DNA from 4 places in the Agrobacterium fabrum str. C58 genome. Region 4 is predicted to be linked to each of the others. Evidence: predicted binding sites of a transcription regulator. Region 4 holds the regulator's gene; each other region holds the start of a gene.
What was found. The regulator LexA, encoded in region 4, represses DNA repair genes until DNA is damaged. The targets are predictions, from matches to a motif close to TGTTCNNNNTGTGTTCNG.
Positions count from the first base shown of each region.

Region 1: ATU_RS10050 (ATP-dependent helicase) is a predicted target of LexA. The motif match lies at 4,640-4,657, and genes of this name have one in related genera.
Region 2: ATU_RS23455 (ImuA family protein) is a predicted target of LexA. The motif match lies at 5,254-5,271, and genes of this name have one in related genera.
Region 3: dnaE (DNA polymerase III subunit alpha) is a predicted target of LexA. The motif match lies at 6,209-6,226, and genes of this name have one in related genera.

Region 1 covers NC_003062.2:2,016,478-2,024,342, reverse strand. The annotation lists gene ATU_RS10065 (choline ABC transporter substrate-binding protein) at 1-306, opposite strand, end outside; gene betI (choline-binding transcriptional repressor BetI) at 417-1,010, shown strand; gene ATU_RS10055 (glycosyltransferase family 25 protein) at 1,207-2,019, opposite strand; gene ATU_RS10050 (ATP-dependent helicase) at 2,124-4,598, opposite strand; gene ATU_RS10045 (carboxymuconolactone decarboxylase family protein) at 4,701-5,111, opposite strand; gene ATU_RS10040 (efflux RND transporter periplasmic adaptor subunit) at 5,336-6,487, shown strand; gene ATU_RS10035 (efflux RND transporter permease subunit) at 6,484-7,865, shown strand, end outside.
Region 2 covers NC_003065.3:103,951-111,815, forward strand. The annotation lists gene ATU_RS23425 (aliphatic sulfonate ABC transporter substrate-binding protein) at 1-82, shown strand, start outside; gene ssuC (aliphatic sulfonate ABC transporter permease SsuC) at 101-901, shown strand; gene ATU_RS23435 (ABC transporter ATP-binding protein) at 950-1,729, shown strand; gene ATU_RS23440 (LysR family transcriptional regulator) at 1,726-2,673, shown strand; partial or broken gene ATU_RS23445 (rhodanese-like domain-containing protein) at 2,705-3,667, shown strand; partial or broken gene ATU_RS26755 (SOS response-associated peptidase) at 3,659-3,931, opposite strand; gene ligD (non-homologous end-joining DNA ligase) at 3,987-5,048, opposite strand; gene ATU_RS23455 (ImuA family protein) at 5,332-6,084, shown strand; gene ATU_RS23460 (Y-family DNA polymerase) at 6,005-7,516, shown strand; gene ATU_RS23465 (error-prone DNA polymerase) at 7,513-7,865, shown strand, end outside.
Region 3 covers NC_003062.2:1,277,835-1,285,699, reverse strand. The annotation lists gene ATU_RS06370 (DNA polymerase IV) at 1-1,086, shown strand, start outside; gene ATU_RS06365 (L,D-transpeptidase family protein) at 1,243-2,481, shown strand; gene dnaE (DNA polymerase III subunit alpha) at 2,493-5,996, opposite strand; gene ATU_RS06355 (ABC transporter ATP-binding protein) at 6,506-7,189, opposite strand; gene ATU_RS06350 (lipoprotein-releasing ABC transporter permease subunit) at 7,205-7,865, opposite strand, start outside.
Region 4 covers NC_003062.2:1,386,861-1,394,725, forward strand. The annotation lists gene ATU_RS06875 (ComEC/Rec2 family competence protein) at 1-2,352, shown strand, start outside; gene ATU_RS06880 (glutathione S-transferase family protein) at 2,372-3,049, opposite strand; gene lexA (transcriptional repressor LexA) at 3,310-4,032, opposite strand; gene ATU_RS06890 (amino acid ABC transporter ATP-binding protein) at 4,415-5,146, opposite strand; gene ATU_RS06895 (amino acid ABC transporter permease) at 5,127-5,780, opposite strand; gene ATU_RS06900 (amino acid ABC transporter permease) at 5,780-6,484, opposite strand; gene ATU_RS06905 (transporter substrate-binding domain-containing protein) at 6,553-7,356, opposite strand; gene ATU_RS06910 (2-hydroxyacid dehydrogenase) at 7,422-7,865, opposite strand, start outside.

The sequences.
Region 1 (7,865 bases), 630 kb from region 4:
GACCTTTTCGACCGATCCATCCTCTTTATAGGGCTTGTAATAGTTCACCATCGCCGGGTCCCAATAGCCCATGAAGACGTCCAGGTCCTTGCTCTTCAGGCTGGTGTAGATGACATCGATCCCGAGCAACTGGCTCTGTGGTTGATAGTGCAGCGATTTCAGAAGGGTCATGGCGATGCCGGTCGTGAATGCGAGATCGTTCCAGCCGGGTTCCGCCATTCTGACCATCTTGCACGCATCGGCATCGGCAGCAAAAGCGGGGCTTTCCCCTGCCAGCACCAACGCCGCTGCTGAAACAACTTTCATCCACTTTCCCATGAGGCAGCCTTTTGTCTTAGTGGTTACTAAATTGACCAATGGGACAATAATTGATCTTTTGGGGAAATTTGTCAATGTGTCTCTGCAAGGAGACTGAAATGCGACTCACTAAAATAAGCGATATTCGTCGGGCCGAGCTGAGACGTGCAGCATTCGAAGTGTTGCAGAGAGAGGGCATGGCCGGGGCAACGCTCGAAAGGGTGGCTGCACAGGCGGGCGCCTCCAAAGGCATCGTGCTGCATTATTTTGCAAGCAAGCAGGAACTGTTCGAACATGCGATGCGTGAAGCCAATGTGAAACTGGCGGAGGTCGTTGTGGCGAGGCTTAATCGCGCCACAAGCCCGCGGGAGAGACTGGAGGCAATTATCGAGGCCAACTTCGACGAGAGCTTCTTTCAGCCATCGATCTGTCATGCCTGGCTTTCGCTATGCGCGGAGGTTCCGCGTGAGCCGCAGCTTGGGCGAATTCAGAAGGTCATCCATGCGCGCATGCGCTCCAATCTGCTCTCTGCCTTGCGGCATCTCGTGCCGAAAGGGGACTGTGAACCCATTGCACTGGGCATTACCACATTGATCGACGGGCTATGGCTGCGGTCGGGGCTGCAATCGGGAGGTCTGTCGAGGGAAGAGGCGTTGGCGCAAATGCGCGACTACCTGTTACACCGATTGCCAAGTCCGGAGGCCGCCGCTTGATGGCTTGGGCCAGTGACGACGAGGGCTGAACCATGGAACCAGGTTCTTCCTGCCGCATTATTCCACCATGAAGAAAACGACCCGCAAACCATTGAACAGGATGACGATTTTCGTCATCTCTATTTTCATTCTCGCAGCCGTGATCGCGGCCGTCTATCTCGTCGGCTTCACGCCCGGCGAGGTATGAGCCGGACGTTCATCTGCCGGCCTGAACAGCTTTGGGTTTGCCGCGTTCCATGGCCACTTTCGCCTTTGCCACCAGGAAGCGCAGGCCGCGCAGCAGAAACCGGCTGGTTTCCAGATAGGCGCGATAGGGCAGAACGGTGAAGTACCGCCAGCGCGGCAGGCGGTAGATGCGCAGATTGTTCTGGATCTGGCTTTCGCCGTCTGCATCCTGTGTGGCGCAGAGTGGATAGATGAAGGCCGCCTTTAGGCCGGAGAGATATTCCAGATCGAAGGCGATGTCGTAGGCGAGCCGCATGGGGATAAGTTTCGATATCCATTTTCCGGCGCGGCGGTTGACGAGATAGGCGCCCGATCCTTTTTCGCGGGTGAGCGCCACTGCGAGCGATCGGCCATTGGACAGGGCGCGGAATGCAAATTTGCGGCCGTTGCTGACCGTCGTCAGCCGCAGAATATCCCAGTCGTTACCGTTTAGAACCGCTTCATCAATGGCATCAAGAAAATCGTCCTCGAAGACCACGTCGTCCTCAAGGATGAGCGCGATATCGGCATCACCAGTCATGAATTTATTGGCGCAGGCGACATGGCTGAGATAGCAGCCGATTTCCGGCGGCGAGGTGCGGCGGCCATGCATAAGCATATAGGAAATTTCGCTGAATTCCGGGATCGGGTATTGCAGCTCCCTGCCATTGACGCCGGCAACGCGCTCCGCCTTTAGCCCCATCGCATCGAGGCGGGCGTTCATGTCGGTCAGGCGCTTTGTAGCGCTATCCATGTTGATCAGGAAAATGGCAAGCTTTCGCTGGCTCTTCGGCAATATGTGCAAAGCAGTCCCGTCCCGGTTTTCAGTTCGCCTTTGCAACTCCTTTATTGCAATGGCGTGACATCGGCTATGGGAAAAGCGCTCTCCAGGCACTCATGGTTGTCGGATCAAACCTTTTCCACAAATCCATCCAGCACGCGCTTTTCGCCGGCACGGTCGAAGTTGATGGTCAATTTATTGCCTTCGATCGCGGAAATATTGCCATTGCCGAATTTGAGGTGGAAAACACGGTCGCCGACGAAGAATTTCGAGGGCTTGTCAGCCACGGATTTCGCCACCAGTTCGCCGTCGATGGTGCGGGTGCGCGGGCCGCTTTCGCCGTAACCGATGCGCTCCACCGCATGGCCGGAGCGTGTGCCCCAATTGTCGCGGGTGGCGTCGCTGCGGTTCTGCTGGGCGCGTTTCCAGCCGGGGGTGGAGTAATTGTTGGTGAAGGGATCGGCCTTGTCGAAACGGGACTGGCCGTAACCGCCGCGTCCGCCATAACCGCCATAATTGCTGTCGGAAGCCGCGACATCCACATGGGCGGGCGGCAGTTCGTCGAGGAAACGCGAGGGCAGGGTGGATTGCCACAGCCCGTGAATGCGCCGGTTCGAGACGAACCAGATATGGCAGAGCTTCTTGGCGCGGGTGATGCCGACATAAGCCAGACGACGTTCTTCCTCCAGACCGGAGCGACCGCCTTCGTCCAGCGCCCGCTGGTGGGGAAACAGGCCTTCTTCCCAACCGGGCAGGAAGACGGTGTCGAATTCCAGACCCTTGGCGGAATGCAGCGTCATGATGGAGACGGCATCCAGCTCGGCATTCTGTTCCGCATCCATAACCAGGGCGACGTGTTCCAGAAATCCACGCATGCTTTCGAAGGATTCCATCGAGCGGATGAGTTCCTTCAGGTTCTCAAGCCGTCCCGGTGCTTCGGCCGTCTTGTCGGCCTGCCACATGGCGGTATAGCCGCTTTCGTCGAGAATCTGTTCGGCAAGCGTGGTGTGTTCGGTGTTTTCCAGCAGGCCCTGCCAGCGGCGGAAATCCTGCACCACATCGAACAGCGCCTTGCGCGCTTTCGGCTTCAACTCGTCGGTCTCGATGATGTCGGCGGCGGCTGCCAGCATCGGGATATCGCGGGCGCGGGCATAGTCGTGCAGGTTACGGATCGTCGTATCGCCAAGGCCACGCTTTGGCGTATTGACGATCCGCTCGAAGGCGAGATCGTCGGCCGGTTGGCAGACCAGCCGGAAATAGGCCATGGCATCGCGGATTTCGAGGCGCTCATAAAAGCGCGGGCCGCCGATGACGCGGTAATTGAGGCCAAGCGTCACGAAGCGGTCTTCGAATTCGCGCATCTGGAAGGAAGCGCGAACGAGGATGGCCATGTCGTTCAGCTTGTAGTTCTTACGCTGGAGTTGCTCGATTTCCTCTCCGACCGCGCGGGCCTCTTCTTCCGAATCCCAGGCGGCGTGCACCACGACCTTTTCATCGTCCGGACTGCTGCGCTCGGTAAACAACGTCTTGCCGAGACGGCCCTCGTTGTGGGCGATCAGATGGCCGGCAGCGCCGAGAATATGTTCGGTGGAACGGTAGTTACGCTCAAGCTTGATGACCTTGGCACCGGGAAAATCCTTGTCGAAGCGCAGGATATTGTCCACTTCCGCGCCGCGCCAGCCATAGATCGACTGGTCGTCGTCACCGACGCAGCAGACATTCTGCGGCTCGTCCTTGGCGCGCTGGGCAAGCAGCCGCAGCCACATATATTGCGCCGTGTTGGTGTCCTGATATTCGTCCACCAGAATATAACGGAACTTCTGGTGATACTCTTTCAGAATATCCGTATGGCGGCGGAAGATGCTGATCGGGTGCAGCAAGAGATCACCGAAATCGCAGGCGTTCAACGTTTTCAGCCGGGCCTGATAGGCGGCGTAAAGTTCGCGGCCCTTGCCGTTGGCAAAGGCGCGGCTGTCACCCTCGGGAATATCCGGTGGCGTCAGCCCCTTGTTCTTCCAGCCGTCGATCATGCCGGCGAACTGTTTTGCCGGCCAGCGCTTGTCATCAAGACCTTCGGCCTGAATGAGCTGCTTGATCAGCCGCACCACATCATCCGTGTCGAGAATGGTGAAATCCGATTTCAGGCCGATGAGCTCGGCATGGCGGCGCAGAAGCTTGACGCCGATGGAGTGGAAGGTGCCAAGCCACGGCATGCCCTCGACAGCGCCGCCGACGAGGACGCCGATACGTTCCTTCATCTCGCGGGCCGCCTTGTTGGTGAAGGTCACGGCAAGGATCTGGCTTGGATAGGCGCGGCCGGTGGCGAGAATATGGGCGATGCGGGTCGTCAGAACGCGGGTCTTGCCGGTGCCGGCGCCGGCGAGAACGAGAACCGGTCCGTCAAGCGTTTCCACGGCCTCGCGCTGTTCCGGGTTGAGGCCGGAAAGATAATCGTGTGCCGGCCGCACCTGGTCGCGCGCCGCCATGGCGCGGGCGGCAATGCCAAGCCCGCCGCCGTTTTCCGAAGGGGCATTGTTGGTCGCCCTGCGCGGTGCCACGGGTTCTTCATCGAAGAACGGCATATCGTCGAAACTGTTGCTCATGCGGCCCAATGTAGTGATTCGGGATATAAAGGCCAGAACCGTGTTCTGCTTTTATTCCGGTATCGTCAGTCAAAACGCCTATTCCAAGGCATTTTTTCGGGTTCATGCCTGCCTGTCGGCATCAAAAGCGGTATCCACCGGCACTTGCAGCGCCACTGCGAGCTGGTTGGTCTTGGCGGCGAGCGCGATCACCCGCATCAGATCGGCATGCTGTTCATTCGTCATGCCCTTGGCTTTTGCGGCCGCAGTATGGGAATGGGCGCAATAGGAGCAGCCATTGGTCACCGACACCGCAATGTAGAGCATCTCCTTCACCAGTGGATCGAGCGCCGAGGGTGTCGCCATCACCGCCTTCACCTCCGCCCAGGTCTTTTCCAGGAGATCGGGATCGAAGGCGAGGTAAAGCCACATATTGTTGATAAAATCCGATTTGCGGGTTGCGCGGATGTCATCGAACACCGCTTTTACGCGCGGATCGGCTTCGGGATTTTGTGTTTTCGTGACGGTGCTCATGGTTTCCTCCGGCTCATTTCCTGCCGGCAGATTACCGCGCTTCGGAATATTTGCGATAAAAATGGCCTTCTTGGTGCGTCCGACGAGAATTCATCACAAATTACAATTACGTAAGAAACGGATTTGTGCGTTGCCTCGTTTCAGACGAGCGGGAATACTGCTCATGTCCCGAAGTCGGCGCTTCAGGGGCTGTTTTATGCTGCGATGATTAACCGGAGAACTATATGCGGGTCTGGAAACAGGTGGGTGTCAGTCTGGCCGTGGTGGGGGCAGGGCTCTGTCTCTGGGGTTTTTATTCGCCTGACGCCCGTAATGTGCTTGCCAGCATCGGGATAGGCAAGGTGCCGTCGCCGGCTGTCGAAGTCGCTGCGGCTGGTCCGTCGGCGGGTCAGAACGCCGGTGGCAGCCGCCGCAATGGCAACGCTACCCTTGTTGTGACGGCTCCGGCGAAAAAAGGCATTGTCAATGACCGGCTGAACGCCATCGGCAATGGTCAGGCGATCCAGTCGGTCGTGGTCATGCCGCAGGTCTCCGGCACGCTTTCGGAAATCCGCGCGGCTGCCGGCGCGCGTGTCGTGAAGGGACAGGTACTCGCCCGGCTCGATGATGAAGAGCAAGTGATCGAGCGCGACAAGGCGCAGGTCGCGTTGCGCAGCGCCATTGAAAAATCCAGTTCCTACAAGAACCTGAAATCTTTCTCCCGCCTTGACGTGATGGATGCGCAGATCGCCGAAGAGGCCGCCAAGCTGGCGCTCAGCACGGCCGAACTGAATTTGAAGCGGCGCGATATCGTCGCCCCCATCGAAGGCGTGGCCGGTATCGTCGCCGCCAATGTCGGCGACAACGTCACCACGCAATCGACCATCGTCAGCATCGACGATCGTTCTGAAATTCTCGTCAATTTCTGGGCGCCTGAGCGTTTCGCAACCGCAATTAAAGTCGGTATGCCGGTGGAGGCGACATCCATTTCCCGCCCCGGCGAGACATTTACCGGCGAGATCGAGGCTGTCGACAACCGCGTCGACGAGGCCAGCCGCACCATCCGCATCCGGGCGAAGTTCGGCAACGAGAAGGACGAGCTGAGGGCCGGAATGTCTTTCGGCGTCACCATGCGTTTTGCCGGCGAGACCTATGCCTCTGTCGATCCGCTCGCCGTGCAATGGGATGCGGAAGGCTCCTATGTCTGGCGTGTCACCGACAATAAATCCAACAAGGTGCGGGTGCAGATCGTGCAGCGCAACCCGGATGCCGTTCTCGTGAAGGCCGAGCTGGCCGAGGGTGAGCCTGTCGTGATCGAGGGTCTGCAGCGCGTCAGAGAAGGTGGCGCTGTCCGTGTCGGCAATCAGACGAAGCCCGAGGAGGTCGCCAGCCAATGACGCAACCGTCTTCCGGTCAGGATTCCAAACTCGCCTTTACCGCGCTCTTCGTGCGCAGGCCTATTCTGGCGGCGGTTCTCAACACGCTGCTGGTCGTTGCCGGTCTTGCAGCGCTGGTTGGCGTCGAAGTGCGCGAATTGCCCGATGTCGACCGTCCGTCGATCAGCGTCAGGACCACCTATGAGGGGGCGGCACCGGAAACGATTGACCAGGAAGTAACGCAGACCATCGAAGGCGCCGTGGCGCGTGTCAGCGGCATCAAATCCATCGCTTCGAGCTCGCAATTCGGAACCAGCCGCGTGACGATGGAGTTCAGCGACAATGTCGACATGGCCGTTGCCGCCAATGACGTGCGCGACGCCATCGGCCGCGTCACCAACCAGCTGCCTGACGATGCCGACGAACCCCAGATCATCAAGGCGGATTCCGACAGCCAGCCGATCATGCGCCTTGCCGTCACATCCTCCACGCTCAGCATGGAAGATCTGACCAAGCTGGTGGATGACGAGATCATCGACCGCCTGGCCGCTGTCGATGGTGTGGCGGATGTCGAGCTTTACGGCGATCAGGAAAAGGTTTTTCGCGTCGATCTCAATCAGGCTGCTCTTGCCAGCCGTGGTCTGACCGTCACCGATGTTTCCAATGCGCTTGCCAGCGCCGCACTCGACGTGCCGGCGGGATCGCTGAAAAGCACGACGCAGGACATTGTCGTGCGCGCCACGGCCAGTCTGACGAAGCCGGAGGATTTTTCCAACCTTCTCATCAAGGACAATATCCGCCTGCGGGATGTGGCGACCGTCATGCTCGGCGCTGACGATCAATCCACCTCGTTGCGCTCCAATGGGGTGCAGGGTGTCGGTCTCGGCGTCATCCGTCAGGCGCAGTCCAACACGCTCAATATTTCAACGGGTGTGAAGGCCGCCGTCGATGCCATGTCCGCCAATCTGCCTGAGGGCACGCGTATTGTCGTCACCAGCGATGACGCCGTCTTCATCGAAGGCGCGCTGCATGAGGTCGAACTGGCGCTGGGGCTCTCCGCGCTCATCGTGGTCGTTGTGCTCTATCTCTTTTTCCGCGACTGGCGGGCGACCCTCATTCCGGCGATCACCATGCCGGTGGCGCTGATCGGCACCATCGTCGCCATCTATATGGTCGGCTTCTCGGTCAATATCCTGACGCTGCTTGCCATCGTTCTGGCGACGGGTCTGGTTGTCGATGACGCCATCGTGGTGCTGGAAAACATCGTGCGCCGCCGGGCGGAAGGCATGGGACCGCGCGCCGCCGCCGTTCTCGGCACGCAGGAAGTGTTCTTCGCCGTCATCGCAACGACGGCGACGCTTGCCGCCGTGTTCATTCCGCTGTCGTTCCTGCCGGGCCA
Region 2 (7,865 bases), on a different replicon from region 4:
TTATGGAGCCGGGATCATCGACAAGAAGCTGAAAGCCAGCGACCTGCTGGATGACTCCTTCTCTCCCAAGCAGACAGACTGACGAACGCAGAGGCTGACGATGATCACGACCAGCGCGAAGACTCCAACCACAGCAGGACGGTATCTGGCCCAGGCGTTTGCTCCGTGGGCGTTTCCTGTAATCGTCGTCATTCTCTGGCAGATCGCCTCATCGGGAGGACTGCTCTCCCAAGGCATTCTTCCGTCGCCGCTCGCCGTCCTGGAGGCCGCCTGGTCTCTGGCGGCAAGCGGCGAGCTTGTGCAGCACATGGCAGCCAGCTTTTGGCGCGCGGCCGTCGGCTTCGGTATAGGTTCGGCTCTGGGGCTGTTCTTCGGTTTTGTGAACGGCCTGTGGCGAACCGGGGAAACGCTCTTCGACAGTTCGCTTCAGATGCTCCGTAACATTCCGTCGCTCGCCATGGTGCCACTCGTCATCATGTGGTTCGGAATCGGCGAGGAAGCCAAGATTTTCCTCGTGGCGTTCGCTACCATGTTTCCGATCTACCTCAACACCTTCCACGGCATCAAATCAGTCGATCAGGGTCTGATCGAGATGGGGCGGAACTACGGACTGACACGAACCGGTCTTGTGCGCGATGTCATCTTGCCTGGAGCCATGTCGTCTATTCTCGTTGGTGTGCGGTACGCGCTCGGGGTGGCCTGGATCGTGCTGATCGTGGCCGAGACGATCGCGGCGAGTTCCGGTATCGGCCTTCTCGCTACCAACGCGCGTGAATTCCTTCAGTCCGATGTCGTGGTGCTCTCGATCATCCTGTACGCGCTTCTTGGCAAGCTGACAGACTGGCTGGCGCGGCTCGCGGAGAACCGTTGGCTACGCTGGCATCCATCCTATCAGAAGTAAGAGAGGTCTCTGGTGACTGTAGTCTCCTTGAAATCGACGCGGCCGAACGTGGCAAAAGAGGTTTCGTTAAGCAACACCTCCGCGGGCGGAGCCGCGCTGGACATCCTCGGCCTGTGGAAGGGCTTTGACGGGACGGAGGTTCTCAAGGGCCTTTCGCTCAACGTACCCGCCGGTCAGTTTCTTTCGATTGTCGGCCGCTCGGGCTGTGGGAAGTCCACTCTACTGCGGCTGATCGCGGACCTCGAAACTATCGATGGCGGGACGATCCAGATCGACGGAAATCCCCTATCCGAAATCTCCGGTGAGGTGCGGATGATGTTCCAGGACGCGCGCCTCTTGCCCTGGAGAACCGTTCTCCAAAACATCGGGATCGGCCTGCCCAACCCATGGCAGAACCGCGCACGCAAGGCGCTTGCCGAGGTTGGTCTTTCCGAACACGCTGACAAATGGCCGTCCCAATTATCAGGTGGACAGAGGCAGCGCGTTGCCCTTGCCCGTGCCCTTATACACCGCCCGCGTCTCCTGCTGCTTGACGAACCGCTCGGCGCACTGGATGCACTGACGAGACTGGAAATGCAGGACCTCATCGAAAGCATCCGCGCGCGCCACGGATTCACTGTCCTTCTCGTCACACACGACGTCGAGGAGGCCATTGCTCTTGGCGATCGCGTCATCGTGATGGAGCAAGGCGAGATCGTTCTCGAGCTGGATATCGAGCTTGCGCGTCTTCGTGTGCGCAGTTCGCAGGCGTTCACGTCAATCGAGGAGAAGGTTCTTTCCAGGGTACTTAACTCCAGAAATGCACCAAGCGGAGACGACTGCAAATGAACCTCGACGACATCGAAGCTTTCATCGCAGTGGTCGGAGCCAGGTCGCTCAGCCAAGCGGCGGCAATTCTTTCGTTGACCCAGTCGGCAATCTCGAAGCGCATCCAGAACCTCGAGAAGGACCTCGGTGTTACCCTGCTCGACAGAAGCGTCAAGCCACCCGTTCCAACCACCGTAGGTCTCGGCGTCCACGAGCAGTGCCTCAATATTCTCAGGGAGGTCGACAAGCTCCGCTTGACGTTGAGTGCCCGCTCGAACCTAACGGGTGGTGCGCGCTTGGGACTGACCCAGGCAGTCTGCGATGTGATTCTTGCCGACATAGTCCATCTGCAACAGGAGCGATGGCCGGAACTGTCTATACGTGCCACCACAGGCTGGGCGAACCAGATTGTTGAAAAGCTCGTCGACGGCCAGATCGATGCCGCGATCGTATTGATGCCCACACGGAAAATCTTTCCGCACAAAGTGACCGCCGTTTCGCTGGCGCAGGTCGAGATGGCGATCGTGGGGCCGCTCGGATCGGGCGGAGACCGTGCCCACCGCCTTGTCACCCTTCACAAATCCGGATGGATTCTGAACCCCGACGGATGCGGTTTCAGGGCAGAACTCCAGCGCGTGCATGCGGTGCTCAATCTTCCGTTCAAGGTCAATCTCGACACCTTTGCTCGAGAGACGCAGTTGGAGATGGTTGCCGCAGGTCTCGGACTTGGACTCGTTCCCGTTCCCCTTCTGGAGATGAGCCCCCACCGTACCAAACTGGAGATCATCACAGTCAGCGACTTTTCGTTGCGCGCAGAACTCTGGCTCTGTCACGCGCCGACTCTCGGTGCTCTCGAACCACCCATCAGCGCATTTGGAGCGAGAGCCGCAACGCTGTTTCAGGGCGCGGCAGCTCCCAGCAGGCTGGTCGACTTTGAAGCTGCCAGCCAGACCATCACCTCGTGAATAGCACACGAGATCGATAGCAGGAGAAAATATGTCAGCCCCGATAACGAAGCACAGCCTCAGGTACGACGAAGTGCGGCAGCATCTTCTGGCCCGCTCGGAAATCCTTCTCGCCGACGTCCGCGAAGAAGATCCTTTCGCGCAAGGGCATCCCCTCTGGGCAGCCAACTTTCCCATTGCCCGGCTTGAACTGGATGCATGGCGCAGGATCCCACAACGCGATACGCTGATCGTTCTGTATGGTCACGATGGCATACGAGACCTCGCTCCCATCGCCGTCGAGAAACTGAAATCGCTCGGCTACACGAATGTCCATATCCTCGAAGGGGGATTGGAAGCGTGGAAGGCCGACGGCGGCGAACTGTTCATTGACGTCAACGTGCCGAGCAAGTCATTCGGTGAACTGGTCGAAGCGAAAAGGCACACGCCGCTCTGGGACGCGACCAAGGTAAAGGCGCTTCTCGATGAAGGAGCCAACGCGGTCGTTTTCGATGCGCGCCGTTTTGACGAATATCAAACGATGAGCATTCCAAAGGGTATCAACGTTCCCGGTGGTGAACTCGTCCTGCGCGCACGGGACCTTGCTCCCGATCCCGAGACCCTTGTGATCGTCAACTGTGCTGGCCGCACACGCAGCATCATCGGGACGCAGTCTCTCATCAATGCCGGGATACCGAACAAGGTCGTCGGTCTTCGCAACGGAACAATTGGATGGACTTTGGCAGGTCAGACACTGGAACAGGGAGCGAGCAGGAGCTTCGCTGACGTCGAAGCCAGGGACCGCTCGGAGGCGCAAAAATCCGCTGCAGCCGTCGCCGCGCGCGCGGGTGTTCGGAGCATTGCTCTGTCGGACATCGGCAGCCTTCAAACCCCGGACCGAACGACTTATCTGATCGACGTCCGCACCGAACCAGAATACCTCGAAGGCCACCTGCCGGGCTTCATGCACGTGCCAGGGGGACAGCTTGTACAGGAGACTGATCACTACGCGCCTGAGCTCTTCAAGATCGGCGGGCTTCCCTTTGGCTTTCAGTTTTTCGGCCTTGGCTTTGGCGGCCTATTCCAAGGTGAACCGCGGCGAGGGAAGACCCCAACGCGCATGTGCCAATTGTGTCCTTCCATCAGCGGTGTTGCGGACAATCGGTCCCATCTGATCGGGGTTCATTTGATAGGCTGGCATGAGGTTGATGAGGCTCTCGGCGTCCTGAGCCCATTTTGAAACCCAGTCCTTGTCCTCCATCCGATAGAGATTACACATGCGGCCCCTCCGCTTCGACCAAATACGGCTACTCTAGCGCATGTCGCTTGTTTCGCTAGTCGAGCTGGTAAACGTCGGCATTGTCTTGCCGTTCCCGCAGGCCCTTGTACGACGGATGACGGAGTTTCCCGTCCGATGTCCAGGCGCGAAACTCGATCTCGGCGATCAGGGTAGGCTGGACCCAGACAATGTCGGCAGTTCCGGAATGGGGCAGGGGCGGCTGCTTTCGCTTCCATCGCAGCGTGTCCAGTATCTTCCGCAACCGGATGATCTCGGCTCCCTTGAAGCCCGTGCCGACGCTTCCGACGTGGACGAGATCGCCATCGCGGTAGGCGGCAAGCGCTAACGAGCCGAAGCCGGCTGGGTACGATGCGGACCTCTCATAGCCGACGATGAAGAAAGCCTCGCTCTGGATGCATTTGACTTTTACCCAATCCCCGGTCCGGCCCGAACGATAGGGCTGATCGAGGCGCTTGCCGACGATGCCTTCCAGGCCGAGGCGGCAGACATGCTCAAGCAGGACAGCTGGCTCGGCATCGAGTGTTTCTGATATCCGAATGGCGCTGGCTTCATTCGTTGGGCCGTTTATCGTGTCCTCGAGAAGGTGTCGGCGCGAACGGTATTCAACACCGCGCAGATCGTGCCCATCCAGATAAACAAGATCGAAAGCGTAAAGAACGGCGTGGGAGGCGCGCCTGCCAGCTTGTTTGCCGGATGCACCCAGCGATTGCTGCAGCAGCCCGAAATCCGGCCGCCCCTCATCGTCGAGCACGACGGCTTCCCCATCGATGATCATCGTCGCCGGCCCCAGCGCTCTGGCGGCCTGCTCTATGGCCGGAAACCGATGTGTCCAGTCGTGGCCGCCGCGGGTAAGGATCCGGATCCGCTGGGGCTCGATATGGACCGCAAGGCGATAGCCATCCCATTTCAGCTCCCAACTCCATTCGTTTCCGGTGGGAGGCTTAGCCTTCAATAGGGCCAGCGCCGGCTCGACGCGATCAGGTATGGGATCGAAGAGGAGCTGTGGTTGAGCTGGATTACGCTTCCTGCGAGGCTTTGAGCGGATCGGCGGCTCGGTGTCGCGCAGGAGGGGTTTTGATCTCGGAGGCCTCGTCATCCGGCCAGTTCATCAGAAAAGCCTTAATAATACTGTGACTATCCCTATATTGTCCCCGCTATTCACCGATCAGGACATAAGACTGTAGAAGCCAGCGAAATTTCTTGGTCGCAGCTATTCACCTGATTCTCATGAAGAATCTCGAACTTCTAATGTTCGGAACAATACTCGTACGTTTTTTGCCGCCTTGACTCCTTTCTCATATGGGAACAAAAACAGAACATTGACATTTGCACGACATGAAGTCGCCCTGCCAACACGACCTTGAAGGGAGCCGTGAACAATGACTGCTGCCCGCGAAAGGGTAATCTGCGATCTGCGGGAGCGTATTGCATCGCTCGAAACCAGCACGGCGAAAAAAGCCGGTTGGTTGCCATTTGGCGTGCCGGAGATGGATGCGGTTCTGCCTGGCGGCGGCCTTGCTCATGGCGCGCTTCACGAATTTGCCGGTGGTGGATCGGGCACCGTCGATGGTGCGGCCGCTGCTCTTTTTGCAGCCGGCATAGCGGCACGGACGAAGGGGCCGATCGTGTGGTGTCTGACGCGACCAGATCTGTTTTTCCCCGCGCTTGCGCAGGTCGGACTGCATCACGACCGGATAATCTTCGTCGAGTCCGACAAGGAGGAAGACGTGCTCGCCAACATGGAGGAGGGGCTGTCCTTTGGTGGGCTCGGCGCCGTCGTCGGTGAACTCGTTCGCCTGCCGATGGTCAGCTCGCGCCGCCTGCAGCTGGCGGCCGAGCGCACGGGGACAATGGCATTGGCTGTGCGTCGTTGGAGGCGGCAGACAGAGGCCAATGATTTCGGGCAGCCGACGGCGTCGACCACGCGGTGGCGGGTGAGCGTGATGCCATCGGAGGATTTGCCAGTGCCGGGTGTGGGGAGGGCCCAATGGTTGCTGGAATTGATGCGCGTGAAAGCGGGTGAATGTGCTGAGTTTCTCGTGAGGGCGTGCGATGACAAGGGTTGTCTCGATCTATCTTCCGGATCTGCCGACGGATCGCATTCGTCGCGCCGATCCATCCATTCCGCCTGAACAGGCGATCGCGGTGATCGCCAGGAGCGGCTCGAAACGCTGGGTATCGGCGGCCGACGCAGCCGCCAGACAAGCCGGCGTTCATGTCGGCATGCCGGCTGCGAAAGCACAGGCGCTGTTTCGCGGCCTGATGCTGGTCGATGCGGATCCTGCTATGGATGCCGCAGCACTCGAACGCATCACCCTCTGGGCGCTGACGCTTTATTCCCCAATCGTCGCGGTCGATGGGATCGACGGCATCGTCATGGACACAGAGGGTGCCGATCACTTGCAGGGCGGAGAGCTGCCGATGGTGACGAAGATCGCCAATCAGTTCCTAGCAAGGAAACTCACTCCCCGGGTCGCGATCGCCGACACCTGGGGTGCAGCACACGCCTGCGCCCGTGCCATCAGCCGCGAAACGGTCATAGTGCCTTCAGGTGAGACCGTCCGCGCCGTCGAGAAGCTGCCGATATCGTTGCTGCGCCTTCCCGGGAACGTCGTCAGCGATCTGCGCACGCTTGGCTTCCAGACCGTCGGCGAATTGGCCAACACGCCGCGCGCGCCGCTGACCCTTCGTTTCGGCCCGGAGATTGGCCGGCGGCTGGACCAGATGTTTGGCCGCGCCTGCGAACCGATCGATCCGATCCGCACCGCCGAGCTCATCGAGGTGAGCCGCGCCTTCGCCGAACCAATCGGTGCTGCCGAGACCATCGACAAATATGTCGGCCGGCTGGTCGTGCAACTGATCGAGGAGCTGCAAAGGCGCGGCCTTGGTGTTCGGCGCGCCGACCTGATCGTCGAGAAGGTCGATGGTGTCAGGCAGGCAATCCGTGCCGGCACGGTGAAGCCGGTGCGCGATGTCGCCTGGCTGACGAAGCTGTTTCGCGATCGAACGGAGAAGATCGAGCCCGGGTTCGGGATCGAGAAGCTCACCCTGGTGGCGGTGATGGCCGAGCCGCTGGAGGAGCGCCAAAAATCCTCCTCGCTGGTCGAGGACGAGGTCACCGACGTCACACCGCTGATCGATATCTACGGCAACCGCGGCCAGCGTGTGTATCGGGTGGCGCCGGTCGCCTCCGACGTGCCAGAGCGCTCCGTCCAGCGCATCAGTCCTGCTGCCGATCCGATCGAGGTCACCTGGGTCAGCCATTGGCGCCGGCCGGTTCGGCTGCTGGCCCGTCCGGAGCTGATCGAGGCAATCGCCTTGCTACCGGACCGCCCGCCGGTTTCGATCACCTGGCGCGGCAAGCGGCGGAAGGTCAAGCGGGCCGATGGCCCCGAGCGGATTTTCGGCGAGTGGTGGCAGCGCGACGCCGAGATGGAGGCGGTGCGCGATTACTTCGTCATCGAAGATGAGGCCGGCGAGCGTCTCTGGGTGTTTCGCTCCGGTGATGGCATCGATCCTGACACCGGAAGCCACCGCTGGTTCGTGCACGGGATCTTCGCATGAGCTATGCGGAGCTGCAGGTCACAACGCACTTTTCCTTCCTGCGCGGAGCAAGCTCGGCGCAGGAACTGTTCGAGACCGCCAAGGCTCTCGGTATTGAAGCCCTCGGCGTGGTGGATCGCAATTCACTGGCCGGAATTGTCCGGGCGCTTGAGGCGTCGCGCGCTACGGGGTTACGCCTCGTCATCGGTTGCCGGCTCGATCTCGCCGACGGCATGTCGGTGCTGGTCTATCCGACCGACCGGGCTGCCTATTCGAGGCTGACCCGGCTCATCACGCTCGGCAAGTCGCGCGGCGGCAAGAACAACTGCCTCCTGCACTGGGACGATGTCGTCGCCTACACCGACGGCAT
Region 3 (7,865 bases), 110 kb from region 4:
GATAAACCTGTGATCGTTGGCGGCGGCAAGCGCGGGGTGGTTTCCACCGCCTGTTATATCGCCCGCATCCACGGCGTGCGCTCCGCCATGCCCATGTTCAAGGCACTGGAAGCCTGCCCGGATGCGGTCGTCATCAAGCCGGATATGGAAAAATACAGTCGTGTCGGCCGTGAAATCCGGACCATGATGCAGGAATTGACGCCGCTAGTGCAGCCGCTTTCCATCGACGAGGCGTTTCTCGATCTTTCAGGTACCGAGAAGCTGCATCACGATCCGCCGGCGCGGGTGCTGGCGAAGTTCACCGGACGCGTTGAAAAAGAGGTGGGGGTGAGTGTTTCGGCAGGGCTTTCCTATTGCAAGTTTCTCGCCAAGGTCGCGTCGGACCTGCAAAAGCCACGCGGCTTTTCTGTTGTCGGCGAAGCGGAGGCGCTGTCCTTTCTGGCAGCGCGCCCGGTCACGACGATCTGGGGCGTGGGAAAGGCCTTTGCAGCGACGCTGGAGGCGGATGGCATCCGCATGATCGCGCAATTGCAGGAGATGGAGGAGAGCGAGCTGATGCGCCGTTACGGCGTGATGGGGCAGCGGCTGTTCCGGCTCGCACGCGGCATTGACGAGCGGCATGTGCATAATAACGATCCGGTCAAAAGCGTATCGTCCGAAACCACCTTCTTCCACGATATTTCCCGCCATGAGGACCTCGTTCCAATCCTGCGGTCACTCTCCGAAAAAGTTGCCTGGCGGTTAAAGAAAAGCGGTATTGCCGGCCAGACCGTGGTGCTGAAGATGAAAACGGCGGACTTCAAGAGCCGCACCCGCAACCGCAGGCTTGATGACCCCACTCAGCTTGCCGACCGCATATTCCGCACCGGCCTTGCCCTGCTGGAAAAAGAAACCGACGGCACGAAATTCCGCCTCATCGGCATCGGCGTCAGCGATCTGCGCGATGCCGGTCTTGCCGATCCGCCCGATCTCGTTGACAGACAGGCCACGCGGCGGGCCGCGGCGGAGGCGGCAATGGACAAGCTGCGCGATAAGTTCGGCAAGGGCAGCGTCGAGACTGGCTACACCTTCCGCACCCGCAAATAGAGAACTGAAGGCGACCATGCGGACCTTCCCACCAACGTGCGCAATGTATTTTAGATTTTACACAAATTAGTGATGTTGCCGTCGCCGCTTCCTTAAACTTCATTAAACTTCGCGTGGTTGAGTGAGGGAAGTTTTGTGCATGTGGTGTATTGCGTCATGTCCCTTCGCCTCCGTCTTCTGACCGGCATGCTGTCGGCCAGCATTCTTGCCTTTCCGGCACTTGCCGCCGACAGCCGGTCGCTGCAGATACTGGTGTCCAAAAGCGACCAGTCGCTCTCGCTTTATGAGAATGGTGAGATCATCGCTACCTCGAAAGTCTCCACCGGCAAGGCCGGGCACGAGACGCCGAGTGGCATCTTCTCCATTCTGGAAAAGCGGAAATACCACGAGTCGAATATCTATTCGGCCGCGCCCATGCCGTTCATGCAAAGGCTGACATGGTCCGGCATCGCGCTACACGAGGGCAAGGTGCCGAATTATCCAGCCTCGCATGGCTGCGTGCGCCTGCCCTCGAAATTCGCGAAGTCACTTTTCGGAGACACGCGGGCCGGTGTGCATGTCATCATCACCGATCGCCCGGTTTCCCTGCGTTTCGTAGAGCATCCAGCGCTGTTTGCGCCGCGCGACGATGCCGATGACGGCAAGCTGCTTCTGTCGGATGTGGAGTTGCGCCCGGCGACCTTCGATGCAGCATTGGGTGCGGTCGAGGTTGCCGTCAATGAAAAAACGCAGGCCATCAAACCGGCGGCAAAGACCAAAGCCTCCTCGCCGCTGCGCATTCTCATTACGCGTCGTGGCGAGCGGGAAAAGGTAATGGATATCCAGGCCGCGCTGACACGCCTTGGCTTCGATGCCGGTTCTGCCGATGGTTATGCCGGCGAGATGACGGTGAACGCCATCAACGGGTTCAAGCGCTGGAAAGGGCTGAAAACCACCGGGCCGCTTCTGACCGACGCCTTTGTGACGGCGCTCTACGCCTCTGCCGATGAGGATCATCCGCCGAATGGCCAGATCATGGTGCGGCAGGACTTCAAGCCGCTGTTCGAAGCGGCCATCGATATCAAGGATCCGGAAGTGGCGCTCGGAACCCATTTCCTCGAAGCCGTTTCCGTAGACCGCGCTGCCGGAACCGCCGAATGGAACGGCGTGACGCTCGAAAATCATCTGCCGGCCGCTGCCCGCAAGCGGCTTGGCATTACCGTTACCGAAGCGCCCGGCGGCTTCGACCAGTTGAGCGGCGTGCTCAGCCGTCTCGAAATCCCAGCGGAGATACGCCACCGGATCGAGCAGGAGCTTTCAAGCGGAAGCTCGATCACCGTTTCCGATATCAGTCACCAGATGGAGACAGGGACCGGGACCGACTTCATCACGGTCACGAAAGAGGGCCCGGTGTGAGGGCTTACGCCTTACACCAGTTCCACATCAACGACGCCGGGTGCGGACCGCAATGCGGCGGCGATTTCAGGTGAAATGCGGTATTTCTCCGTCAGTTCCACCTCGATCTCGCGGCTGCCTTCATCCTTGATGACGATGAAATAAACCGATCCGTCGCCCTTTGTGTTGAGATGACGGGCCACCGTCTTCAGCGGGCCGGAATCGCGTACATAAACCCGAAGCGCCTTCTGCATCTGCACGGATTTTTCTTCCAGCGACTGAGCCGTCTGGATACGCAGACCGATGCCTTCCGGGCGTTCTTCCGCCTGGACGTTGATGACCAGCGATTTGCCGACCTCGAGCAGATCACGGAACTGGGCAAGCCCTTCGGAAAACAGCACCGCCTCATACTGGCCCGATGCATCGGAAAAAGTAACGATGCCCATCTTGTTGCCGGTACGGGTCTTACGCTCCTGCTTGCCCGTGACGGTACCGGCCAGACGCCCGACGGTGGACGCGCCCTGCTTAACCGCTGCGGAAAAATCGGCGAAATTCTGCACCCGTAATTTCTCCAGCAGTGGCCGGTAAGTATCCAGCGGATGGGCCGTAAGGTAAAAACCGAGCACCTGATATTCGCGTATCAGCTTTTCCGATGGCAGCCAGGATTGGAACGCCGGCAAAATGAGCTTTTCCGGGCCTGTCCCGCCGCCGGAGCCGAACATGTCCGACTGACCGATGGTGCGGTTGTTCTGGGCCATCTGGGCATAACCGATGATGCGGTCCAGTCCACCGATCAGCTCGGCGCGGTCACGGCCGAAACAATCGAAAGCGCCGGCATTGATCAGGCTTTCCAGCACACGCCGGTTGATCTGCTTGGGATCGATGCGCAGGCAGAAATCCTCAAGGCTCGTAAATGGCTTTTCGCCACGCACCTGGACGATGTGTTCCACCGCCCCCTCACCCACGCCCTTGATGGCGGCCAGCGAATAATAGATGCGGTTTTCGCCCGTCTCAAACTGGCGGAAGGAGGTCTGTACCGAGGGTGCGACGACCTCGATGCCGAGACGACCGGCATCCTGACGGAAATCGTTCAGCTTTTCCGTGTTGGCCATATCGAGTGTCATGGAGGCCGCGAGGAACTCCACCGGATAATGCGCCTTCATATAGGCGGTCTGGTAGGACACGATGGCGTAGGCTGCAGCATGGCTCTTGTTGAAGCCGTAATTGGCGAATTTCGCCAGAAGGTCGAAGATGGTGTTGGCCTGCGGTTTCGACACACCGTTTTTAATGGCGCCATCGACGAAACGCTCGCGCTGCTGGTCCATCTCCTCCTTGATCTTCTTGCCCATGGCGCGGCGCAGAAGATCGGCTTCGCCGAGCGAATATCCTGACAGGACCTGGGCGATCTGCATCACCTGTTCCTGATAGACGATAACGCCCTGTGTTTCCTTGAGGAGATGGTCGATGGTCGGATGGATCGATTCCAGCTCCTCCTCGCCATGTTTGCGGGCATTATAGACCGGGATGTTTTCCATCGGGCCGGGGCGGTAAAGCGCCACCAGCGCGATGATGTCCTCGATACAGTCCGGACGCATGCCGATCAGCGCCTTGCGCATGCCCGCACTTTCCACCTGGAAGACGCCGATGGTTTCACCACGCGACAACATCTCGTAGGTCTTGGCGTCCTCGAGCGGAATGGCCGCGAGATCGACCTTGATGCCGCGCTTGGCAACAAAATCGACGGCCACTTTCAGCACCGTCAGCGTCTTCAGGCCGAGAAAGTCGAATTTGACGAGGCCAGCGCTTTCCACCCATTTCATGTTGAACTGGGTAACCGGCATATCGGATCGCGGATCGCGATACATCGGCACCAGCTTGGAGAGCGGGCGGTCGCCGATGACGATACCGGCGGCATGGGTGGAGGCGTGGCGGTAAAGTCCTTCGATCTTCTGGGCGATATCCAGCAGGCGGGCGACGACCGGCTCCTTGTCCGCCTCCTCCTGCAGGCGCGGCTCCTCCTCGATCGCCTTGGACAGCGGCGTCGGGTTGGCCGGGTTGTTGGGCACCAGCTTGCAGATCTTGTCCACCTGGCCATAGGGCATTTCCAGCACACGGCCGACGTCGCGCAGGGCCGCGCGCGCCTGCAACGAACCGAAGGTGATGATCTGCGCCACCTGCTCGCGCCCATATTTGCGCTGCACGTAGCGGATCACCTCTTCGCGGCGATCCTGGCAAAAGTCGATATCGAAGTCGGGCATCGAAACGCGTTCGGGATTGAGAAAGCGTTCGAACAGCAGCGAGAAGCGCAGCGGATCGACATCGGTAATGGTCAGCGCATAGGCGACGAGAGAGCCGGCACCCGAACCACGGCCCGGGCCGACCGGAATATCCTGCTGCTTGGCCCACTTGATGAAGTCGGCAACGATCAGGAAGTAACCGGGAAACTTCATGCGCGAGATCACGCCGAGTTCGAAATCCAGTCTCTCGCGATAATCCTGTTCCGTATAACCGGGCGCCATGCCAAGCGCGGAAAGCCGCTGATCCAGCCCCTCGACAGCCTGTCGGCGCAGTTCCTCGGTTTCGGCCCGTTCCGCCGCTTCCGGATCGTCGCTGGCGCCGGTGAAACGCGGCAGGATCGGCCCGCGTTTTTTCAGCACATACGAGCAACGGAGCGCGATCTCGACGGTGTTCTCCAGTGCCTCGGGAAGATCGGCAAACAGCGCCGTCATCTCGTCACGGCTCTTGAGGTAATGATCGGGTGTCAGGCGGAACCGGCTGTCATCGGAAACGATGGCGTTATGTGCCACCGCCATCAGTGCATCATGTGCCTCATAGTCCGCCTTGGACGGGAAAAACGCCTCGTTGGTGGCAACGAGGGGGATATCGTGTTCATAAGCGAGACCAATCAAGCGCCGCTCATGGGAGCGGTCGTAACCGGACTGGCGCTGCAATTCGATATAAAGCCTGTCACCGAAAAGTGACTTCAGCGTCAGCAGCCGCTCTTTCGCCTGCGCGGCGTGGCCTTCCTTCAGCGCCATATCGACGGGGCCGCCGGAAGCGCCTGTCAGCGCAATGAGACCGGCATTGGAGGCTTCCTCAAGCCATGCACGGGTAATGTGCACGGAATGGCTGCCCCCCTCACCGTCCAGATAGGCACGGCTGACGAGATCCACCAGCCGCTCATATCCTTCCGCATTGGCGGCAAGGAGAACGATGGCGGGAAGTTTCTGCAGATGGCTGTTGTGGTTGCGGCGATCCTCCGCCGCATCCTGCATGTCGATGGACAATTGGCAGCCGATAATCGGCTGCAGACCTTCGTCCCGCGCCTTTTCGGAAAATTCCAGCGCAACGAAGAGGTTGTTGGTATCGGTAATGGCAATGGCCGGCTGGCCGTCCCCAACGGCCTTGGACATGATCTTCTTGAGGGGCAACGCCCCCTCAAGCAGGGAATAAGCGGAATGAACCCGAAGATGGACGAAACCGGGGGTCTTCAGCGTTTCACCAGAGGTCTCTCCACGCACAACCGTATCGCCCATATCGTCTTCCTGTCATTCTGAATCGAGGGGGCGATTTTCCGATTTCCGGCGCTCAATGTCCACCAGTTTGCGGCGTCCATACAGTCTTCTGCGCCGGTGTCTTCTTCACAGGGCGGTGAGGATCACCGAGAAGCTGGCAACAAAGACAGCGATGGAGGCGAAAGCGGCAACGTCACGGATGAAATCAGTCATTGGTCTCTCCTTACTCGTTATGTTCCAACTTTGTTCTCATTTTGTTCGATTGTCAACAGGGTTCTGCTGATATTGCTATTGCTAATGTTCGAGAATCGCCTTCGGTTCCGTCCGGGCAAATGGCAAGCCGCTGACTCCAAAGAGAAAAAACCCGGAGGTGAAAACACCTCCGGGTCCGAGAAAGATTCAAAATATGGAGAGCGGGTGTGCTCAAGGCGCACCCAAGGGGGCGGTTTCTCGCGACATGCAGTTCCGGGTCCGTCTCATAAAAGGAAGACACCCGATGCGCGGGGATAGGCCTCGCTCGGCAAAGCGCTTTAAAAATCGACGATCTTGCCGTCGGCGAGCGTCACGCGGCGATCCATGCGGTTGGCAAGATCGTGATTGTGGGTCGCGATCAGCGCCGCGAGGCCGGATTGACGCACCAGCGCCTCCAGCGCATCGAAAACATAATGCGCGGTTTCCGGATCGAGATTGCCAGTCGGCTCGTCGGCCAGCAGCAGCAGCGGCGCATTGGCAACGGCGCGGGCAATGGCGACACGCTGCTGCTCACCGCCCGAAAGTTCGGCCGGACGGTGCTCACCACGATGGCCCACCCGCATATAATCGAGCAGCGCGCTTGCCCGCTTGCGTGCCTCCGCCTGCGTGAGGCCGGCGATGAGCTGCGGCATCATCACATTTTCCACCGCGGTGAATTCCGGCAGGAGGTGATGGAACTGATAAACGAAACCGATATCGCTACGGCGGATCGCGGTGCGCGCTTCATCCGGCAGGCCGTTGCAGGGCGCACCGTTGATGAGCACCTCACCCGCATCAGGATGCTCCAGAAGCCCCGCCAGATGCAGCAGCGTCGATTTGCCGGTGCCCGATGGGGCGACCAGCGCCACCATCTCACCGCTCTTCAATTCAAAATCGGCCTTGCGCAAAATTGAAAGCGATGTCTCGCCCTGACCATAGGTTCTCTCGACACCGGTAAGCCGCAGCACTGTTTTTTTTGCCATATTGCGAAGCGGTCCTTATTCGTAACGCAGGGCCTGCACCGGATCGAGCTTGGAAGCCCGCCAGGCCGGAAAGATCGTTGCCAGGAAAGAAAGCGTCAGCGCCATGATGACGACGGTGATGGTCTCGCTCAAATCCATTTCGGCGGGAAGCTGGCTCAGGAAATAGAGCTGCGGATCAAACAGCACCGTGCCCGATACCCAGGAGAAGAACTGTCGGATGGATTCCACGTTGAGGCAGACAAGGACGCCGAGTGCGACGCCGGCAAAGGTGCCGACGGTGCCGATGGCGGCCCCGGTCATGAAGAAGATGCGCATCACCGCGCCCGAGCTTGCGCCCATGGTGCGAAGGATGGCGATATCGCTGCCCTTGTCCTTCACCAGCATGATGAGGCCGGAGATGATGTTGAGCGCCGCCACCAGAACGATGAGGGTGAGGATCATGAACATCACGTTCCGTTCCACCTGCAGAGCGGAGAAGAAGGTCTGGTTCCGCTGTCGCCAGTCGGTGATATAGATCTGCCGTTCGGCGGCCTGCTCCACCAGCGGTCGGATGCCGTCGACATCATCAGGCCGGCTGACGTAAAGCTCGATGGATTGCACAATGCCGTTGGCATTGAAATAAAGCTGCGCCTCGGACAGCGGCATATAGATCATCGATGCGTCATATTCCGACATG
Region 4 (7,865 bases):
CCGGCCCTTGTCAGCAGGCCGAAACCGCAAGCTGCCGTTATCCAGAAAATCACCGCCTGCCTCGCCGAGGAACGCGCATTCGGCCATGATTTTCTTTTCGTGCCGGTCTTCATCGGCTGTGGAGCGATCCTCTGGTTTTCGCTGGATGCAGCACCTTCATTGCCGCTTCTCGTCGTTCTTTTTTTGCTCGCCGCCGGCCTGGCATTCGCCACCCGATATCGCTCGACCCTGGCAGCCACGGCCTGCAGCATCGTCGCGCTGCTGTTGCTGGGTATGCTTTTTGCCGAATTCGAAACGCGGCGGGCAGGGACAGTGGTGCTGGATACGCCCGTCACCACCACCCTATCAGGTACGGTGATACGCCGGGAGGTCGATGCCCGCGGCGACTGGCGGTATGTGGTGCAACTGGCTGCGACCGAAGCGCCGACAGTGTCTCGCCCGCCGGGAAAGGTCTCTTTGCTGGCCCGCGGCGGCGGCGAGCCGGCGGCACTCGGCGCCACCATCCGCGGCAAGGCACGGCTTTCGCTGCCGTCCGGTCCGGCCTTGCCCGGTCTCAATGATTTCGCCTTCGCCTCCTATTTCAAGGGCATCGGTGCCACCGGCTTTTTTTATAAGCCGCCGCAGACGGTAACGGCCCCTGATATCGACGCAAAAAAGGACTGGCTGGAATGGGCCGATATGCGGCTTTACGGCCTGCGCACCGCCATTGCCGAGCGCATTCGCAACACCATCGGTGGTGACGCCGGCGCTTTTGCCGCCTCCATCGTCACCGATGAGAGACAGGCCATATCGGCCGGGACGATGGAAGCCCTGCGGCTTTCCGGCCTTGCCCATATCGTCGCCATATCCGGGCTCAACATGGCGCTGGCTTCAGGCATATTCTTCGTGGGGCTGAGGCTTGCCTTCAGCCTGTTTCCGGCTTTCGCGCAGCGCTGGCCGGTGAAGAAGATGTCCGCCTTCGCGGCGCTCCTGATGACGCTTGCCTATTACCTGATTTCCGGTTTTGCCGTTTCTGCCGAGCGTGCCTGGCTGATGACGTCGGTGATGTTGATTGCGGTGCTGTTCGATCAGCCTTCGCTCAGCCTCAGGAATGTTGCATTGTCCGCTCTGGTCATCCTCGCTCTGTCTCCCTCGGAAATCATGGGGCCGAGCTTCCAGATGTCCTTTGCCGCGACAATAGCGCTTGTTGCCGCTTATGCCGCCTGGAGCCGCTGGCGCACCGACCGGGAGCGTCTGTTCATCGGGCGCAAACCGGCGTGGATGACGGTGGCGGGAACGGCAGGCGCCGTCATCGGCGGTGTCGTCACCACATCGCTGATCGGCGGACTTTCGACGGCGATCTATTCGGTCGAGCATTTCCAGCGTGTCACCACCTATGGACTTTTCGCCAATCTGGCGGCCATGCCGCTGATGTCGCTGGTCGTCATGCCCTTCGGCCTCATCGCCATGCTGTTGATGCCCTTTGGGCTGGACGCGCCATTTTTGAAGGTTATGGGTTACGGCATGGCGCTTGTCATCGAGGTTGCGCAGGAGGTGGCGTCCTGGGGCGGCAGCGCAGCGACCGGGCGGCCGCATGGCTGGTTTATCGGCGTCGCCTCCGTGGGTTTTCTGCTGCTGACATTGCTGCGCACCCGGCTGGCACTGCTTGGAGTTCCACCTTTGCTTCTCGCCTTCGGTCTCTCCGGCGCTGTCGCCCAACGCAGTCTGCCCGATCTGCTTATCCATGAGGAAGGTAAGCTGGTGGCGCTTCTGGACGAGGGCAGGGTCTACACCACAAAAACGCGGCCGCAGGGCTTCATCTATGAGCAATGGCAGAGGGCGCTGCTGTTGCCTGAGAAACCGCTCTCACCGGTCCTTCTCAAGACGGGGGTTCCCGCAACCACCATTGCTCTCAGCGCAAAATCGAAGCTGGCGCCGGAGGATATGAAGGCAGTGGCGCGGGAGATGGTAACGACGCTGAGAGATGCGGCGCCTGGCGTCTTCACCTGCAGGACAGGCATTTGGTGTGCGGCGCGTGCGAAAAGCGGCGAGTTTATCATCGTGCTGGAAGATGGCCGATTTGCCGGGAAAGCCTGTGACATCGCCGATATCGTCATCGTCTCCCGCAGAACGTCGTTTACGCAATGCCGCTCGGGAGCCTTGCTGCTCAACCGCGACATATTAAGGCGCATCGGCTCGGTGGAGATAAATTTTGCCGGCAGCGATCAGGCTGGGGTGGTAGGGCGGATGCGCGCAGCAACCGCCGGCACAGACAGGCCGTGGAGCGACCATCGCTTCTACGATTGGAAGAGCGGCCGTTTTGACCATGACGTGCCTGAAGCCGTGACCGGGTTACTGACGGCATCGCAATGAGTGCCGCCAGCATGGTTCGTCATGCCGTGGCGCGCAAATCCGACGTCAATTCGCCAATGCCGCCGATTTCCTCTTCATGCGCGGCATCGCGCCATGTCTCCTTCAGTCCTGCATCATACCATTCGCGCATGGCGGGCAGGGCAAGCAACCGGTCGCAATAGGCCTTCGCCGCCGGCGAAAGATCGGCGCCATAGGTCTGGAAACGGAACGCCACCGGGCAGAAGAAAGCGTCGACCGCCGTGAATTTCTGACCGGCTAGAAACGGTCCGCCGAATTTTGCGAGGCCTTCACTCCACAGCGCATCGATGCGCTTTATATCGGCCGCAAGCCCGGCATCACCGGCTTTGGGTTTTACGCGGATGCCGACCGACATGGGGTAGAGATTGCGAAGCGAGGAAAATCCCGCATGCATTTCACTCGCCGCCGAGCGTGACCAGGCCCGTGCCTGCTTGTCGCCTGCCCAGACGCCCTGATGTCTCTCGGCGAGATATTCGGCAATCGACAGCGTTTCCCAGACCGTCACCCCTTCGTCGACGAGGCAAGGCACCTTGCCGGTCGGCGAAAAGCTGGAGAAGGAAACACCTTCGCCAAAGGGAATGAGTTTTTCATCAAAGGCGATGCCAAGCGTGCGCATCAAAACCCAGGGCCGCAATGACCATGAGGAATAGTTCTTGTTGGCAATATAGAGATCGTACATGGCGTTTTCCCCGATAGAACGCACATTTCTACACCTGCTAAGGAGCCTTGGAATATCGCAAAGAATCCATGGCTCCCATAAGGCCAATTGATGGAGGGGCCGTCATACACGACGGAATTTCGCAGCAACGAGTGCGTTTGCCAATCTCACAAAGAAAAGGCGCATCAATTCAACGGAACGATGCGCCATTCATTTCGAAAGCCAAATCTACCCGTGAAAACCTATTCGGTTTCAGTAATACCGGCAGCAGCCTCCAGCTATCAATGGTAACGGCGTATCAACCCGACCAGCTTGCCCTGAATCTTCACCCGATCCGGTCCAAAAATGCGGGTCTCGTAGGCAGGATTGGCCGCTTCCAACGCGATGGACGCACCCTTGCGGCGGAAGCGCTTCAGCGTGGCTTCTTCATCATCCACCAGCGCCACGACGATATCGCCCGGATTGGCGGTATTACCGTTGCGGATGATGACGGTATCGCCATCAAAAATCCCGGCCTCGATCATCGAATCGCCTTTGACCTCAAGCGCGTAGTGCTCGCCCGAACCCAGCATGTCCACCGGCACGGCCAAATCATGGGTATTGTTCTGGATGGCGGAAATCGGCACACCGGCAGCGATACGACCCATGACGGGAATGGTGGCAGCTCCGGCGAAATCATTGGCAGGCGCCTTCACGGCAGGCGCCGGTTCCGGCTCCTTCGGTTTTCCAAGGCTGCCCTCGATGACGCTCGGCGAAAAGCCGCGTTGCGGCCTTGCGCCCGGCGTATAAGCCTCGGGCAGTTTGATAACCTCCAGCGCTCGCGCCCTGTTAGGTAGCCGGCGAATAAACCCGCGCTCTTCGAGCGCGGTGATCAGCCGGTGGATGCCGGATTTGGAAGCAAGATCGAGTGCGTCCTTCATTTCATCGAAGGAGGGCGGCACGCCGGACTCTTTCATTCTTTCATGAATGAAGAGAAGCAGTTCCTGCTGTTTGCGCGTGAGCATGAGGAAAACACCCTTGAGAATCGTCGTTGAAGTCGCGAAACAAATACAGAACGAACACTATATGTTCCATATGTGTTCCGCAATCCCCTAAAATTTCGTGAAGGATGCATATCGAATCCTGATTCAATCTTCGAAACATGAAGAGATCAGGCCGATGATATAAGTAGCGTTGGGAATAGACGCCGGTCGGGGATTCCGATCGATGAAATTGTCGCGGGAACAGTTTCCAGGTCAGATCACGACCTCGGAGCCGAAGCGGCCTGAACGCGCCGAAGCAACGCAGAGTGATGGCCCTCTCCGTTGCTTCTTTTATTCGCCTTGAAGCGACAGCCTCATGGCGCAAGGTCGATGACTGCGTTTGCCTGACCTGCTCTTCCGCCGGCTATTTCACGCCGTTGGAGAGGAATGCCTGCAGCTCGGGCGTTTGTGGTTTCTCGAAAAGCTGTTTCGAAGCGCCCATTTCCCAGATCTTACCCTGATGCATGAAGACGGTCACATGTGCGACGCTGCGGGCAAAGCTCATTTCATGGGTCACCAGCAACATCGTCATGCCTTCCCGCGCCAGCTGTTCCATGACGAGGAGCACCTCTCCCGTCAGTTCGGGATCGAGAGCGGATGTCACCTCGTCGAACAGCATGACTTTCGGCCGCATCGCCAGCGAACGGGCGATGGCTACACGTTGCTGTTGTCCGCCCGACAGCATGTCGGGATAAGCGTCGAATTTTTCCGCCAGCCCCACCTGCGCCAACACTTTGCGCGCCAGCACATCGGCATCAGCCCTGGCGACATCCTGCGTTATCTTCGGAGACAGCATGATGTTTTCGCCGACGGTCAGATGCGGAAAGAGATTATAGCTCTGGAAGACGATGCCGACGTCCTTGCGCAACTGTCTGAGTTTGGTCTGGTCCTGCTCCACCCTGTGTCCCGCGGCGGTGATATTGCCGGACTGAAACTCTTCGAGACCGTTGATGCAACGCAGCATCGTGCTCTTGCCGGAGCCGCTGCGCCCGATGATGGCGACGACCTGTCCCGCCTCGACGTTCAGCGATACACCCTTCAGAACTTCGAGGGCGCCATAACGCTTGTGCACCTGATCAATTGTTACGACCGACATGGAGAACCCTTTCGAGATGGCGGCTGAGGCGCGATAGCGGGAAGCAGATCGCGAAATAAAGAAGAGCGACGACGAAAAACACCTGGAAGGGTCTGAACGTCGCATTGTTGACGAGCTGGCCTGCGCGGGAGAGTTCCACGAAGCCGACCACCGATACGATGGAGGTGTTCTTGACGAGCTGGACAAGGAACCCCACCGTCGGAGGCAGGGAAAGCCGAAGGGCCTGCGGCAGGATGACATAGCGATATTGCTGGAAACGCGTGAGCGCCAGCGAGGCCGAGGCCTCCCATTGCGGCTTTGGCACCGCCTGGATGGAGCCGCGCCAGATTTCCGCCAGATAGGCCGAAACATAGACCGACAGGGACACCGATGCGGCGAGCAGCGGCGGTATTTCGAACCCGAACAGCGTCAACCCGTAATAGGACATGAACAGGATCATCAGCACCGGTATCGACTGAATGACGGTGATGTAACCTGCTGCGACGTTGCGGACCGATCCATATTGCGAAAGCCGCATGATGGCGAAGAAGCCGCCCGTCAGCGAGCCGATGCTGAAGGCAATGGCGGTCAGGACGATGGACCAGCCGGCCCCACGAAGCAGGAAAAGAAATTCAGGCCAACCGAATGTGGACATCAGGCAATTCCTTCCTGGACGGTCATCGGGGAGAAAACCTTGACGCGGCGGCGGAACAGCCAGTGACCGAACCATGCGAGAATGATTTTCAGCGCCAGCGCGAGAAGGAGGTAGATGACGGTCACGACGATGTAGGTCTCAAAGCTTCGAAACGTCCGTTGCTCGATGATCGAAGCCGCACCGGAGAGCTCCGGCACAGAGATGAAGGAGCAGATGCTCGATGCCAGAAGCATCAGCACGAACTGGCTGGACAGCGCCGGCCATATTTTTGCAAAGGCCGGTTTCATCACGACGTAACGAAACACCTGAAGGCGGCTGAGCGAGAGCGACAGGCCCGCCTCGACCTGTGAGCGGTGTATGGACTCCACGCCGGCGCGAATGATCTCCGTCGCATAGGCCGAAAGGTTGAGCGTCATGGCAAAGAGTGCGGCTTGTGTCCCGGACATGCGAAAGCCGACGAGCGGCAGTCCGAAGAAAACCATGAAGAGCTGGACGAGAAATGGCGTGTTCCTGAGCAGTTCGACATAGGAATCGACGCAGAAGCGGATGGTGCCGTTGCCGAGACTGCGCATGGCGACCAGCGCCACGGCGATCATCGTACCGAGGACGATCGCGGTTGCCGACAGGCCTATCGTCAGCAGGATGCCGCGCCAGATCAGATCCGATTCAGCAAACACGGCCTCGAAGTGAAGTGAAAAATTCATGCTGGCTCCTCCCGAATACGCTGTTCCGGCGCGCCTGTGGAAGGGCGCGCCGGAGTTTTGCCGTCCGATCAGAATGTCGGGAGAACGGGCAGGGGCGTGCCGACCCATTTGCGGGCGATCGCGTCCAGCTCTCCATTCTGCTTGATGTAATAGATCGTATTGTTCAGCCACTGATGCAGGTCGACGGCATCCTTGCGAACGGTCATCGAGTTCGGCTGTATGGAGAAGAAGAACTTCACCTCCGTCGTCGTATCGCCGCGCAGCTTGATGGCCGCGTTGGCCTGCGCATCCGGCCCGGCGATCGCCTGCACCTGACCCGAGAAAAGAGCCTGCATGGTCGTCGCATCATCATCAAAGCGCAGGATCGTCAGGCCAAGTTCCTTCTCACGGTTGACGAATTCGCGCTCGACGCTCGATCCGCGATTGACCCCTACAGTCATGCCTTTCAGGTCTTCCCATTTTTCAATCTTGGTATCCTTGTGGGAATAGATCCCCACCTGGAAGGCGCTGTAGGGGTTGGTGAACATCACCGCCTTGGCGCGCTCCGGCGTCGGCGCCAGCGTCGCGACAAGGAAGTCCACCTTGCCGGATTCCAGAGCCGGAATGCGCGATGGCGGCGTCAGCTGGACCATCGTAACCGGTACGCCGAGATATTTGCCGATCAGCGTTGCGACATCGGCATCATACCCGACCGGATTTCCCTGCGCGTCCACCGAGCCGAAGGGCGGCGCACCCACCAGCACGCCGATCTTCACCGAGCCGCGCTTGACGATGTCATCGACGCTCTGTGCATTTGCCGAAAAACCGGTGAAGATACCGGCACAAACCGCGATCGCGGCAGCAACGGATTTAAAAGACTGAAAGATGCTCATCACTCTCTCCCTGGTTGATTGAGCTGTGGTTTATGGCCGGCTCCTCCCGGCCATGCGGTGATCTGCTATTCAGACGCGGTGCGGACGATGTTGATGCAGTCTTGCCCCTTCAGCCGCCGATTGATGTTTTCCGCGATCGTCTGCTGCCGCCGCCGCACCGTTCCACTGGTCCAGCCGGACATGTGCGGCGTCATGATGATGTTCTCGAGTTGATTGAATGGCAGTGCGGACGGTTGTCTCGTCGGCGCGTCGGGTGACGGATAGGCGTACCAGGTATCGATGACCGCACCGCCGATGGTTCCGCTTTTCAGCGCGTCATAAAGCGCCTGCTCGTCTATGGTCGGGCCGCGCCCGACATTGATGATGACGGCACCGGATTTCATCGCTGCGAAAGCCTCCGCATCGACGATCCCGCGTGTCGTGTCCGTTAGTGGTACGGAGACGACGATGAAATCTGCGGTCGGCCAGAATTCGTTGAGCTGATCCAGTGTGAAGGAGCGGTCTACCAG